One region of the Croceicoccus marinus genome, then DNA from elsewhere that is predicted to be linked to it. Evidence: riboswitches for the same ligand, from Rfam matches in the RefSeq annotation. Region 1 holds a riboswitch; the other holds the start of a gene.

Region 1 (6,398 bases):
GCGAAGACAACGGCCGCGATCCGATCGACGGTCGGGCAAACGCTGCCCTGCCAGCCCGCCATGAACAGCGCGATATCCTCTAACCGGCCAAGCGAACCTGCAGGCTTGGTCAATTGCGCCTGCCGCGCCGCAGCGGCGTCGCGCGCGGCAGCATCGGGCATGGGCAAATCGCGCAAGGCAGCGTTAAACTCAGCGGGAGTGGCAAAGCGGATCATGCCACCACGCTCCCTTCGGGCGGGATCCGGACGATGAAATGGCCCTTAACTCCGTCGGGCCAATCGGCATAGCGAACCTGCCCGTGCTCGCTGGCGCCATGATGCACGGCATAGTCCAGCACGGCGCGTGCACTGGCATCATCAGGGGTGAAATCGCCCAGAACATAGCCGATCTTGCCCGCCGCGCGGATATGCACCGCACAGTGGCGCGAGCAGGAAAAGAGGCAGGGCATTTCCTCGACGGCAATGTCCGCATAGCGCGGCTCGGCCCGTTGCAGATCGCGCATGGCCCCTGCCAGCAGCGCGCCGCCGCGCCGCCCTTCATCGTCCTCGCGCCGGTCGGGTGACAGGCGGCAGGTGCTGCACACCACGACCGAGGGGCCGCTACTGGCAGGGCGCAGCATCAGAAACGCGCCCTTGCGCCGACATAGGCGCTGCGTCCCAATGTGCCGTATCCGTTGGCGGTGGCGTAATCGCTGTCGAACAGGTTCTCGACCCGCCCATATAGCGACAGCTCGGCACCCACCGGCACCTCTGCACGCAGATCGGTCAGCAGATAATCGTCCAGCATGACTCCGCCCGCGCGGTCGCGGCTTTCACCCGAATAGCGCAGAGCGATACTGGCCGAATAGCCGTCCTCCGCCTCATAGCCGAACGATCCGTTCGCCAGATAGCGCGGCACACGCGGCAATTGCTGGCCATAGGTCGTACCGGCGCTGCGATCCTCGGCATCGATCCAGCTGAAATTGCCGCGCGCGAACCAGCCCCCGAATTGCGCCGAACCGGCCAGCTCCACGCCGCGCGCACGGCTTTCGTCGATATTCGCGTAATAGCCGAACCGCTCGACACCGGTGCCGGGAATATAACATTCGCCGGGCAGCGTGCCGGTGGTGGGGCAATAGGCAAAGTCGATCAAATTATCGCTGTCCCTTTCGAAATAGGTGGCAGACAGGGAAACGCGCCGGTCCAGCAGATATTGCTCCACGCCCGCTTCCCAGCCCTTGGCATGTTCGGGCTGCAGATCCGCCGATCCGTATTGGGTGAACAGCTGATAGAGCGACGGCGCCTTGAACCCCTCGGAATATCGGGCGCGCAATATGGTGCCGCCATCCCACGGGACGAAGCTGCCGCCCGCGCTGAACACGGTATTGCCGCCGAAACGCGAATGGTCGTCGTGGCGAACCCCGCCCTCCAGCGTCATCCCCGCCGTGGGTGAAACGCGGGCATGCACATAGACACTGTCGATATCCGCCTCGGCCCGCGTGGTAGTGAAGGGCAATGTATTATTGCCCGGCGATGCGGTGCGCATGCGCTGTTCCTCACGCTCGCCACCGAATGCAAATTGCACCGCGTCCGATAGGGCGAAGCCGCCTTGATATTCGTACCGGCGACCACGGCCCTGCGCGTCGAATGTCTGGCTGCGCACCGAACGGTCGGGGTCGAAATTATCGCGGTCCGTGCGGCTTTCCATCACCGCCAGCCGGTTGGTGAACCGCCCGTCCAGCAGCGCTGCATTCACACCCGCATAGGCTGTCCACGCCTGTGTCAGCCCATAAGCGCGACTGTCACCGGCAAACCCATCGAAATCATTACGTCCGTCGGCGTAGTAGCCGCGCAGGTTCAGCGACAGTACCGACGCGATCCGCGCCGTCAGCGTGCCGCTGGCGGACTGGCGGCGATAGCCGTCCCGCTCGGTGCCGTTGCTGCGCGCCGATATGCCGTCAGTAGTAAATGTGCTGCCAGCGATCCGCCAGTCGATCGCCTTGCCGCTGCCGCCCACGCCTGCCCGCGCGTTCAGCGTATTGCGCGATCCGCCTTCGAGCGTGAGGCGCCCTTCCAGCGGATCGGAGGGGCTGGCCGTGACCACATTGACCACCCCGCCAATTGCATGGCTGCCCCACAGGATCGATTGCGGCCCACGCAAAATCTCAATCCGTTCGATATCGTCGGCGAACAAATTGCCGAAATCTGCCCCGCCATCGGTGGTGGATGCATCGGACAGGCGCATGCCGTCGATCACCAGCACGCTTTGCCCCGCATCGGCGCCGCGTATGCGCAGCGATGTCGCCGCCCCATAGCCGCCATTGCGCGACATGCTGATGCCGGGCGTACGGACCAGAATATCGGTGACCGCGACGGGCTGCTCCGTCTCGATCTCTTCAAGGTCGAGAATGGTAACAGACGACGATACGCGGTCGCTGTCGACCGGAGTACGCAAGGCGGAAACGACGATTTCGCCTGCCGCGTCATTGGCCTCGGCGACGGTGTAAAGAGAGCAACCTATAACGAGCGCCGGCAGGAACGCATATTTGAATTCGGGCATGGACAATCCCCACAAGTGACAAGATGCCACGCGCGGATCGCAGCGGGGGAACGACTGCGGCGTGAACACACACAGACCGTCCCGTCCGGCACGCGCCGCACGAGGCAGTTTCTGTCGTTTCACGAGGGATTTCCCCGTTCGGCCGGCACACCCTGTCCGGACGAAGAACGACAGCGTCAGGCAGGTCTCCTGGCTTGCGGGTCGATGCCGGTCCGGCCGCCTTCTCGGGACGATGATTGCCCCAATGGCATGATGGCCGATGGCTCTCCGCTTACAGTTGCAGGGGCAGCCGCGGTCTTGAACCGCGTTCCCTTTTGATCCCCTTGCGGGGAACCTGTCGCTGGCGAGGCGGATAATGGCCCATGAACCATATGGCAAGCCGCTTGTGACCAGATGGTGACTTGCAGAGGCGGCGCATGCTCCCTATCGGCAAGAATGTAACGGGTGCCCGCGAGGGCTTAATCGGGAAGTCCGGCAAGCAGGATTCTACATCTGCGAATCCGGCACTGCTCCCGCAACTGTGACCGGTGAGCGTTCTGCCACAAGCCATTGGAAGGATTGTTTCCTTCCGAGAAGGCGGCGGAAATGCGTTGACCCGGTAAGTCAGGAAACCGGCCCGTTGCCGTCGTTCTTCGCCCGGGCGGGATGTACCGGTCGAACGAGGGCCCAATCCCTTGGTGGACGACACTTGTGTGTGCGTTGAGAAAGGGAGGGCCGCGTCATTCGGCACTCGCAGATCATTTCGGCTGCCGCGGCCCTGCGCCGCGCCTGTTCCGTCGTCTTACGCGGCGGGCAACGCATCGTTGAACCCTATGGAGGAGATCAATGATGACCGCCGTTCCAATCGCTGCAAAGCGCCTGAATATCCGGCAATTCGATGCCGTTCTTTTCGCCGTGTTGGCTGTAGTGATGCTGGCCACGCGCCCGCATTCGCTGTCCGACTATATCCACCTTCCCGAAACCAGCCTCGCCAGCTTTTTCGTGGCGGGATTTTACATCCGCCCGCGCCTTGCCTTTCTCGCGCTTTTCGCGCTGGGTTTCGCGATCGATGTGGTCACAATCTACGTGATGGGCGGTTCGGGGTTCTGCTTTACCATCGCATACTGGATGCTGCTGCCAGCCTATGGCGCGATGTGGCTCGCGGGCCGGTATGGCGCGGCGCGCTTGGGTATGAAGCCGGCGACCCTCCCTGCCTTGATCGCGGTGCTGTGCGGCGCGACTTTCGTATCGAACCTGTTTAGCAGCGGCGGATTCTATGCGTTCAGTGGGTATTTCCCCGATGCCTCGGTGTCCGGGTTCCTGCCTCGCATCGAACGCTATTTTCCCGGCACGCTGGCCGCGACGCTCAGCTGGGCGGGCATGGCGGCGATCGTCCACATAGCGGCGGAGCGGCTGACCGGACGCATCCTGCCGGACAGCAGCCGGTGAGCGGCAGCGACAAGGACGCCATCAATGCCCGCCACCGCGAACGCACGCGCAAGCACAAGGCGGCGGTCGATAAAAGGATCGCCGCTGCCACGCAGGACAAGGGCCTACTGCTGGTGATTACCGGCAATGGGAAGGGCAAGTCGTCCTCCGCCTTTGGCATGGTGGCGCGCACATTGGGCTATGGCCACAAGGCAGCGGTGTTCCAGTTCATCAAGGGCAAGGAGGAAGTGGGCGAACGCGCCTTTTTCGCGCGCGACCCGAACATGCGCTGGGAACGCTGCGGCGAAGGCTTCACATGGGAAACGCAGGAACGCGACCGCGACATCGCCGCCGCCCGCGCCGGATGGAAAAAGGCGAAGGAAGCGCTGGCCGATCGGTCCATCCACCTCGTCGTGCTGGACGAGCTGACCTATCTCGTCACTTATCGCTATCTCTCCGTGGAAGAGATCATGCCCGCCATCCATGCGCGCCCGCCGATGCAGCATGTGGTGATTACCGGCCGCGCCGCGCATGACACTTTTATCGAAGCCGCCGATACGGTGAGCGCAATCCGCGATGTGAAACATGCCTTCCGCGCCGGTATCCGAGCGCAGCCGGGCATCGATTTGTGAGCGCAGCGGCGCATTGCCCTGCCCTGCTGGTCGCCGCGCCGGCTTCGGGGCAAGGCAAGACGAGCATTACTGCCGCTCTCGCCCGCCGTCACCGCGATGCGGGGCGGCGGGTGCGGGTTTTCAAATGCGGGCCCGATTTCCTCGACCCAATGATCCTTGAACGCGCCAGCGGCCATCCTGTTCACCAGCTCGACCTGTTCATGGTGGGCGAGGACCATTGCCGCCGCCTGCTGTACGATGCCGCGCAGGACGCCGACATCATTCTTGTCGAAGGGGTGATGGGGCTTTTCGACGGCGATCCGTCCAGCGCAGACATCGCTGCGCACTTCGGCCTGTCGGTGCTGGCAGTCATCGACGGATCGGCCATGGCGCAAAGTTTTGGCGCGCTGGTCCACGGACTGGCTAGTTACCGGCAGGAAGTTGCGGTCGACGGTGTGATCGCCAACCGCATTGCGGGTGACCGCCATGCCGATATGCTGCGCGAAAGCGTGAAGCCGCCCGTCCGATGGCTCGGTGCTTTGCCGCGCGACACCACATTTGCATTGCCCCAACGCTATCTCGGCCTGTTAATGGCGGCAGAGATCCCGGATCTGGACTCGCGCATCTCCGCCTGCTCCGCCGCCTTGCCCGACGATGCGCTGGCCCTGCCGCCTCCGGTCGCGTTCCCTGCGCCTGCGCCGAGCCCTCTGCCACCCATGCTGCAAGGGAGGCGCATCGCCATTGCCCGCGATGCGTGCTTTGCGTTCATCTATGCCGATAATCTGGCCGTTCTGCGAGAAATGGGCGCGGAATTGCGCTTTTTCTCTCCCCTTGCGGGAGAGGATCTGCCCGAATGTGACGCGCTGTGGTTGCCGGGCGGCTATCCAGAGTTGCATGCGGAAGTGTTGGCTGCCGACCGTCAGTGGCAGCGGAGTATCCGGCGCCATCACGCAATGGGCAAGGCCCTGCTGGCCGAATGCGGCGGTATGATGGTCTGTTCGGAGCAGTTGGAAACGGCGGACGGTCCTTTTCCAATGCTGGGGCTGCTGCCTGCGCAGGTGATCATACAGGACCGACTGGGAGGGCTCGGTTTGCAGGAAGTCGATCTGCGAACAGGTGTATTGCGCGGCCATAGCTTTCATTATTCGCGGATCGAAACCGATCTGATACCGCTCAGCCGGTCACGCAATCCAAACGGCGGCAGGGATGAGGCCGTGTTCAGTTGCGGTTCCCTGCTGGCCAGCTATGTGCATTTCTATTTCCGGTCCGCTCCGGAAGCTACAGCAATGCTTTTCTCGGCCCGACAGTAATTCCGCGTTCTAAATGGGATAGCTGCAGTGATGCTGAGCGGCGATCCGTTTGACAACATGAATGAGTGTCCGCTCACAAGAAGCGGAAATTAACTCGTGCATGACCGCTATGTCGAAGGATTTCGGGCGCTTAAGCGTACGAAATCCTAACATGCAGGAACCCGCGGGCCGCATGCGCTGCGCTATGGGGAATTGTGTTTTGGAATGGTCTGGCTCGCGGGCCGCATCGCCCATTGGCCGTGCCGGCGCCGCCTTGGCGAGCGCTGTCGCGCCGATAATAGCGCTCCGGACATGGTCATCTCCCGACACCGGACGGCGTAGCCATAGCTGCAGCCGTGGATGGCGCGAACGGTACTGTTGGCCGGTACGGGCAAGAGGCGGCCAATCTGCAGGATAAGCCATGCCCGGTCATGGCGCGTGGCTCCGGGTAAGCGCGACGATTTGGGGCGGCGCGCGCGGTTGCTGCCGACGGACGAAGGTCTCGATGACGATCATATGGCCGCCACAGCAGGGGCATGGCGGGCGATGGTCA
Region 2 (6,398 bases), on a different replicon from region 1:
GCACCTTCTTCAAACATCTGGCGCTTGGCATCCAGCACGCGGTTCAGCGTCTTGTGGATCTTCACATTCTCGGGAACGCTGGTCAGCGTGCGGCCCAGGCTGTCGAACAGCTTGGCCTCGATCCCGGTGGCGTGGCTGCGCCGCGCGGTTTCCGGATCGGCAGGCTTGTTGAGGCCGGTCCAGCGTCCGCCGAACCAGTCGGCCTGGTTCGCCTTATAGCTCTTCCCTGCCTCGAACTCTCCTTCAAGCTCGTGATGGAACGCGTCTTCCTGGCCCTTCAGATAGCCGGGCTCGATCACGCCTTCCTGCTCCAGCCGCTCGGCATAGAGCGCGCTGACGCCGGGATGGCCGCGGATCTGCTTGTACATCAGCGGCTGGGTGAAGCTGGGCTCGTCGCCTTCGTTGTGGCCAAAGCGGCGATAGCACCACATGTCGATCACGATGTCGCGGCCAAAGCGCTGGCGGTACTCGATCGCCAGCTTGCAGCAGAAGGTAACGGCCTCGGGGTCGTCGCCGTTCACATGCAGGATCGGCGCCTGCACGCCCTTCGCCACGTCGGACGGATAGGGCGACGAACGGGCGAACTGCGGGCTGGTGGTAAAGCCGATCTGGTTGTTGATCACGAAATGGATGCAGCCGCCGGTGTTGTAGCCGCGAATGCCGCTGAAGCCGAGGCACTCCCACACGATGCCCTGGCCCGCGAAGGCCGCGTCGCCGTGGATCAGCACGGGCAGGACCTGCTGGTGCTTGCCGTCGCCGATGTCATCGCGGAACTGCTGCTGCGCGCGCACCTTGCCAAGCACGACCGGGTCGACCGCTTCCAGGTGCGAGGGGTTGGGCACAAGGCTCATGTGCACCTTCACCCCGTCGAATTCGCGGTCGGTGCTGGTGCCCAGATGGTACTTCACGTCGCCCGATCCGCCCACGTCCTCGGGATTCGCAGAACCGCCCGAAAATTCGTGGAATATCACCTTGTACGGCTTGCCCATGACGTTCGCCAGAACATTGAGGCGGCCGCGGTGCGCCATGCCATAGACGATCTCGCGCACGCCCATGGCGCCGCCGTACTTGATGACCGATTCCAGCGCCGGGATCATTGCCTCGCCGCCGTCCAGACCGAAACGCTTGGTACCGACATATTTCTTGGCGAGGAACTTCTCGTACTGCTCGCCGCGGATCACCGCGCCCAGGATCGCCTTCTTGCCCATGATGGTGAAGTCGATCGACTTGTCGGCGCCTTCCATCTTTTCCTGCAGGAAGCGGCGTTCCTCGACATCGGCGATGTGCATGTATTCAAGGCCGACCTTGCCGCAATAGTTCGCGCGTAGGATCTCGACCAGCTCGCGCACGGTCGTCCATTCAAGGCCCAAATTACCGCCCACATAGATCTTGCGGTCAAGGTCGCCCGGCTTGAAGCCGTGATACTCGGGCGTCAGATCCTTGGGCAGTTCTCGATTGGACAGACCCAGCGGATCGAGGTCCGCCGCCATGTGGCCCCGCACGCGATAGGTGCGGATCAGCATCATCGCGCGGACGGAATCGTCTGCCGCCGCCTCGATCGCCTTGTCGTCGACCGGCACGCCCTTCTTCTTCGCCGCTTCCTTCAGCGCCGCCTTCATCCGCGTCGGATCCAGCGCCATCGTCAGGTCGTCGAAGCCGTCCTCGCCGGTCAGCGGCCAGCTCTTGCGCTGCCACGACGGACCGGGCTGGGCCTCGCTCGGCTCCATCTCGGGGAGGAAGGTCTGATGCTCTTTACCCATGGTGTCTTCCAATGGTTGCCCGCAGTCGCAGGCCTGGTGTTTCAGGCCGCGGTCCGCCTCCTCCTCCCCAAGGAAGGCGGGCCGCGGCGAATAGCTTAGGCGAGTTCCTTGAGGAGCCCGTCCAGGGTTTCGCCAAGCAGCGAGGGCGAGGGCGAGACGCGGACGCCAGCCTCTTCCATTGCCGCGATCTTGTCTTCGGCGCCGCCCTGGCCGCCCGATACGATGGCGCCGGCATGGCCCATGCGGCGGCCCGGAGGCGCCGTGCGGCCCGCGATGAAGCCGACCATGGGCTTCTTGCGCCCACGCTTGGCTTCGTCCTTCAGGAACTGTGCCGCTTCTTCCTCGGCGCTGCCGCCGATCTCGCCGATCATGATGATCGACTTCGTCTCGTCATCGGCCAGGAACAGTTCCAGCACGTCGATGAAATTGGTGCCGTTGACCGGGTCGCCGCCGATGCCGACCGCGGTGGTCTGGCCAAGCCCGATATTGGTGGTCTGGAACACCGCCTCATAGGTCAGCGTGCCCGAACGCGAGACGACGCCGACCGAGCCCTTCTTGAAGATCGAACCGGGCATGATGCCGATCTTGCATTCGCCGGGGGTCAGCACGCCGGGGCAGTTCGGACCGATCAGGCGCGCCTTCGAACCCTGCAGCGCACGCTTCACGCGCACCATGTCGAGCACCGGAATGCCCTCGGTAATGGCGACGATCAGCTCCATCTCGGCGTCGATCGCTTCCAGGATCGAGTCCGCTGCGAACGGCGGCGGCACATAGATGCACGAAGCGGTCGCGCCGGTCGCGGCCTTCGCCTCGGCCACCGTGTCATAGTTCGGCAGGCCGATGTGGGTCGTGCCGCCCTTGCCGGGGGTTACGCCCGCAACCATGTGCGTGCCATAGGCCAGCGCCTGTTCGGTGTGGAACGTGCCGGTCGATCCGGTCATGCCCTGGGTGATGACCTTGGTATTCTTGTCGACGAGAATGGACATTTAACGCTCTCCTTGTCGGGAGGGGCGGGCGGCCGTCAGGCCGCCCGGAAGAAATTCAGGCTAGGTCGCCGTCGATGCCCTTGCAGGCTTCCAGCAGTTCCTTGACCGCGTCGACCGACACCTGGAGGTTGCCCTTCTCCTCGTCGCTCAACTCGATCTCGACCACCTTCTCGATGCCGTCGGCACCGATCACGGCAGGAACGCCGACATACAGGCCGTCAACGCCGTATTCGCCGGAAAGATGCGCGGCACAGGGCAGGATGCGCTTCTGGTCGCCCAGATAGGCCTCTGCCATGGCGATCGCGCTGGTGGCGGGGGCGTAATAGGCCGAACCGGTCTTGAGCAGGCCGACGATCTCGCCGCCGCCCGAACGGGTGCGCTGCACGATCTCGTCCAGTCGGCCCGCGTCCACGCCCTTGATCTTGGCCATGTCACCCACGGGAATGCCGCTGATGGTGGAATAGGACAGCACCGGCACCATGGTGTCGCCGTGGCCGCCCAGAACGAAGGCGTTCACGTCCTTAACCGAAACCTCGAACTCCCACGCAAGGAACGTCGCGAAGCGCGCCGAATCCAGCACGCCCGCCATGCCCACGACCTTGTTGTGCGGCAGGCCCGAAAACTCGCGCAGCGCCCAGACCATCGCATCGAGCGGGTTGGTGATGCAGATCACGAAGGCGTCCGGCGCATGCGCCTTGATGCCTTCGCCGACCGACTTCATCACCTTGAGGTTGATGCCGAGAAGATCGTCGCGGCTCATGCCCGGCTTGCGGGGAACGCCCGCCGTCACGATGATCACGTCGGCGCCGGCAATATCGGCATAGTCGTTCGTGCCGGTGATATTCGCGTCGAAGCCCTCGATCGGACCGCACTGCGACAGGTCCAGCGCCTTGCCCTGGGGCATGCCCTCGGCGATGTCGAAAAGGACGATGTCGCCCATTTCCTTCTTCGCGGCCAGATGGGCGAGCGTGCCGCCGATCATGCCCGATCCGATGAGGGCGATCTTCTTGCGTGCCATCGACTCTCTTCCTCTTCTTCTTTCCCGTGGGTGCGCCCTTTTGTGCTGCGAAGATGGGCGCTGTTTCGGGCATGTGCCGTAGGCCCCGAGATAGGCGATTGCAACCGGCAAAAAAGAGGGCTTCTGGATTATCTTTGATAAGAGTTCGCAATAGCAACAATCGATTTCCATCTCGTCAGATGGACAAGTTCAGCTTGCCAACCGATTGTTCTCATGGCTATGCGCCGCGCCATCGTTATGGGTTGGCCGGTTGGGCATGTTGTCGCGCAGCCGGCCCTAAGAGGGAAGATCGGTGCGTCATGCCGTGCGTCAAACGCGTGCGGTCCGGCAATTCCGGCGCTGCCCCCGCAACTGTAACCGGTGAGCGTTCGTCATTTCGTGTCACTGGTCCCGCAAGGGGCCGGGAAGGCCGGCGAAACGCGTCGATCCGGAAGTCAGGAGACCTGCCCGTATCGGTCGTTCGAGCCAGCGGGCGGGGTGTACCGAAGGCATCGGAAAGGCGCGATCCCGCGTCTTCCGACAGGAACGGCAATCGTTCTTGTCCGGAGGATACATGCGTCTTGATTTCTGTTTGGCCACATCGGCCCTCGTCACATCCTGTTTCGCCTTCATCGCCCCCGCCGCCGCGCAGGAAGCGGGCGATCCGATCACCGTCACCGCGACCGGGCTGGAGCTTTCGGTCGACAATACCGGCCAGGCGATCTCCATCATCGATCTGCCCGAGATCGAGACCGTGCAGGGCCCCGACCTGTCCCGCGTCCTGCGGCGCCTGCCCGGCGTCGCGATCAGCCGGAACGGGCCGGCCGGCTCGTTCACCGGCGTGCGCGTGCGCGGTGCGTTTTCGGAACAACTGCTTGTCCTGATCGACGGGGTAAAGGTGAACGACGTCGCCGCGCCCGGCGGCGGGTTCGACTTCGCCAATGTGCTGGCAGGCAGTGTCGAACGGATCGAGCTGCTGCGCGGTCCCAACTCGGTCATCTGGGGGTCCGACGCGATGGGCGGGGTGATGAACCTCACCACCCGGCAAGTCGACGGGATTTCCGCCAGCGCGGAATATGGCGCGTTCGATACCGCCTATGCAACGCTGGCGGGCGGGGTCGTCACCGATCGTGTCGAGGCGGGGCTGACCGGCAGCTGGTACGATTCCGACGGGTTCAGCGCGGCCAGCACGGGCGGCGAAGCCGACGGCTTCCGCCAGTGGCAGCTTGCGGGGCGCGGCCGCTTCCACGTAAGCGACGCGTTTTCGCTAACCGCCAATGGCCGCTATGCCGATGGCCGGCTCGAGCAGGACGGCTATCCCGCGCCCCTGTACGCCTTTGCCGACACCGACGACCTGCAGGATACCGAGGAATATTCGGGCCGCATCGGCGCCGACTATCAGGGCGACAGGCTGACCCTGCGCGGCGGCTATGCCCTGTCCGACACGACGCGGCTCTATACGGGGGAAAGCTATGGCGATTTCCCCTACGAGACCAAGGGCAGGCTCGAGCGGGCCGAACTGTTCGGCCGTTTCGGCCTTACCGACAGCCTGGGCATCGATTTCGGGGCCGACCGCGAATGGTACGGCTTCGAGGATTCGGGCAGCGACCGCTCGACCACGCTCACCAGCGGACATGGCCAGCTGTCCTGGGGCGGCCCGGCCGTGACCCTCGCCGCGGGCGCGCGCTATGACGATCACGAACTGTTCGGCGACGAATGGACGTTCGGCGCGAATGGCGCGCTGGAACTGGGTGCGCAGCTGCGGCTGCGCGCATCCTATGGCGAGGGCTTCAAGGCGCCCACGCTCTACCAGCTCTATTCCTTCTACGGCGACGAGGGGCTGAACCCAGAGCGGAGCAAGGGCTATGATGTCGGTATCGAGAAGGGGCGCCGCGACGGCATGTTCTTCGCCGCCGCCACCCTGTTCCGCCGCGACAGCACCGACCTGATCGACTTCGATCTGGCGAATTCGGTCTATTACAACATCGGCAGGGCCCGCGCGCAGGGCGCGGAACTCGAACTGGCGGCACGCCCGTCCCAGAACCTGCGGCTTGGCCTCGTCTACACATACCTGGAGACCGAGGACCGGACGGCGGGCGGCACCTATCAGGGCAATAACCTCAACCGCAGGCCGGATCACGCGGTCACCGCCATGGTGGACTGGGCCACCCCCACCGGGCTGATGCTGGGCACAGACGTGCGGCTGGTCGGCGACAGCTATGACGATCGCGGCAATTTCACGCGGCTCGACGGCTTCGTGACGGTGGATCTTCGCGCCTCGATGCCGCTGGGCGACAGGCTGGAACTGTTCGGGCGGGTCGAGAACCTGTTCGATGCGGGCTACCAGACGGTCGCGGGCTACAATTCGTCCGGCGCCGCTGCCTATGGCGGAGCGCGGGTGAAAATCTGATGGCGGCGCGGTCGGCAGTCGTGGCGGCGGCGGCAGCAATGCTGGCCGCCTGCACGCCTGCCGCCGCCCCGGCCCCGGAAGGCTCGCGCGTTCGCCAGGATGTGCCGGTTCCCGAAGGCTCGCCTTTGTCCGAAGCCGAGCCCGTCATCGTGTCTCTGAACCCGTGCACCGACGCGATCCTGGCCGAGATCGCACCGGGGCGGCTGGCCGCAATCTCGCACTACAGCCACGATCCGGCGGGATCG

What was found. A riboswitch is a leader RNA that binds a small molecule or an ion and turns the genes downstream of it on or off. The one in region 1 is predicted to bind cobalamin.
Region 2: linked by a shared signal. The riboswitch ahead of A9D14_RS04220 (TonB-dependent receptor plug domain-containing protein) and the one ahead of A9D14_RS15245 (TonB-dependent receptor plug domain-containing protein) in region 1 are both predicted to bind cobalamin.

The regions. Positions count from the first base shown of each region.
Region 1 is NZ_CP019603.1:209,608-216,005, forward strand. It holds gene cobT (nicotinate-nucleotide--dimethylbenzimidazole phosphoribosyltransferase) at 1-215, opposite strand, end outside; gene A9D14_RS15240 (DUF1636 domain-containing protein) at 212-619, opposite strand; gene A9D14_RS15245 (TonB-dependent receptor plug domain-containing protein) at 619-2,538, opposite strand; cobalamin riboswitch at 2,701-2,891, opposite strand; cobalamin riboswitch at 2,964-3,172, shown strand; gene A9D14_RS15250 (hypothetical protein) at 3,367-3,966, shown strand; gene cobO (cob(I)yrinic acid a,c-diamide adenosyltransferase) at 3,963-4,577, shown strand; gene A9D14_RS15260 (cobyrinate a,c-diamide synthase) at 4,574-5,866, shown strand; gene A9D14_RS15265 (IS91 family transposase) at 6,275-6,398, opposite strand, start outside.
Region 2 is NZ_CP019602.1:863,686-870,083, forward strand. It holds gene A9D14_RS04205 (2-oxoglutarate dehydrogenase E1 component) at 1-1,760, opposite strand, end outside; gene sucD (succinate--CoA ligase subunit alpha) at 1,856-2,746, opposite strand; gene mdh (malate dehydrogenase) at 2,802-3,764, opposite strand; cobalamin riboswitch at 3,992-4,229, shown strand; gene A9D14_RS04220 (TonB-dependent receptor plug domain-containing protein) at 4,336-6,153, shown strand; gene A9D14_RS04225 (ABC transporter substrate-binding protein) at 6,153-6,398, shown strand, end outside.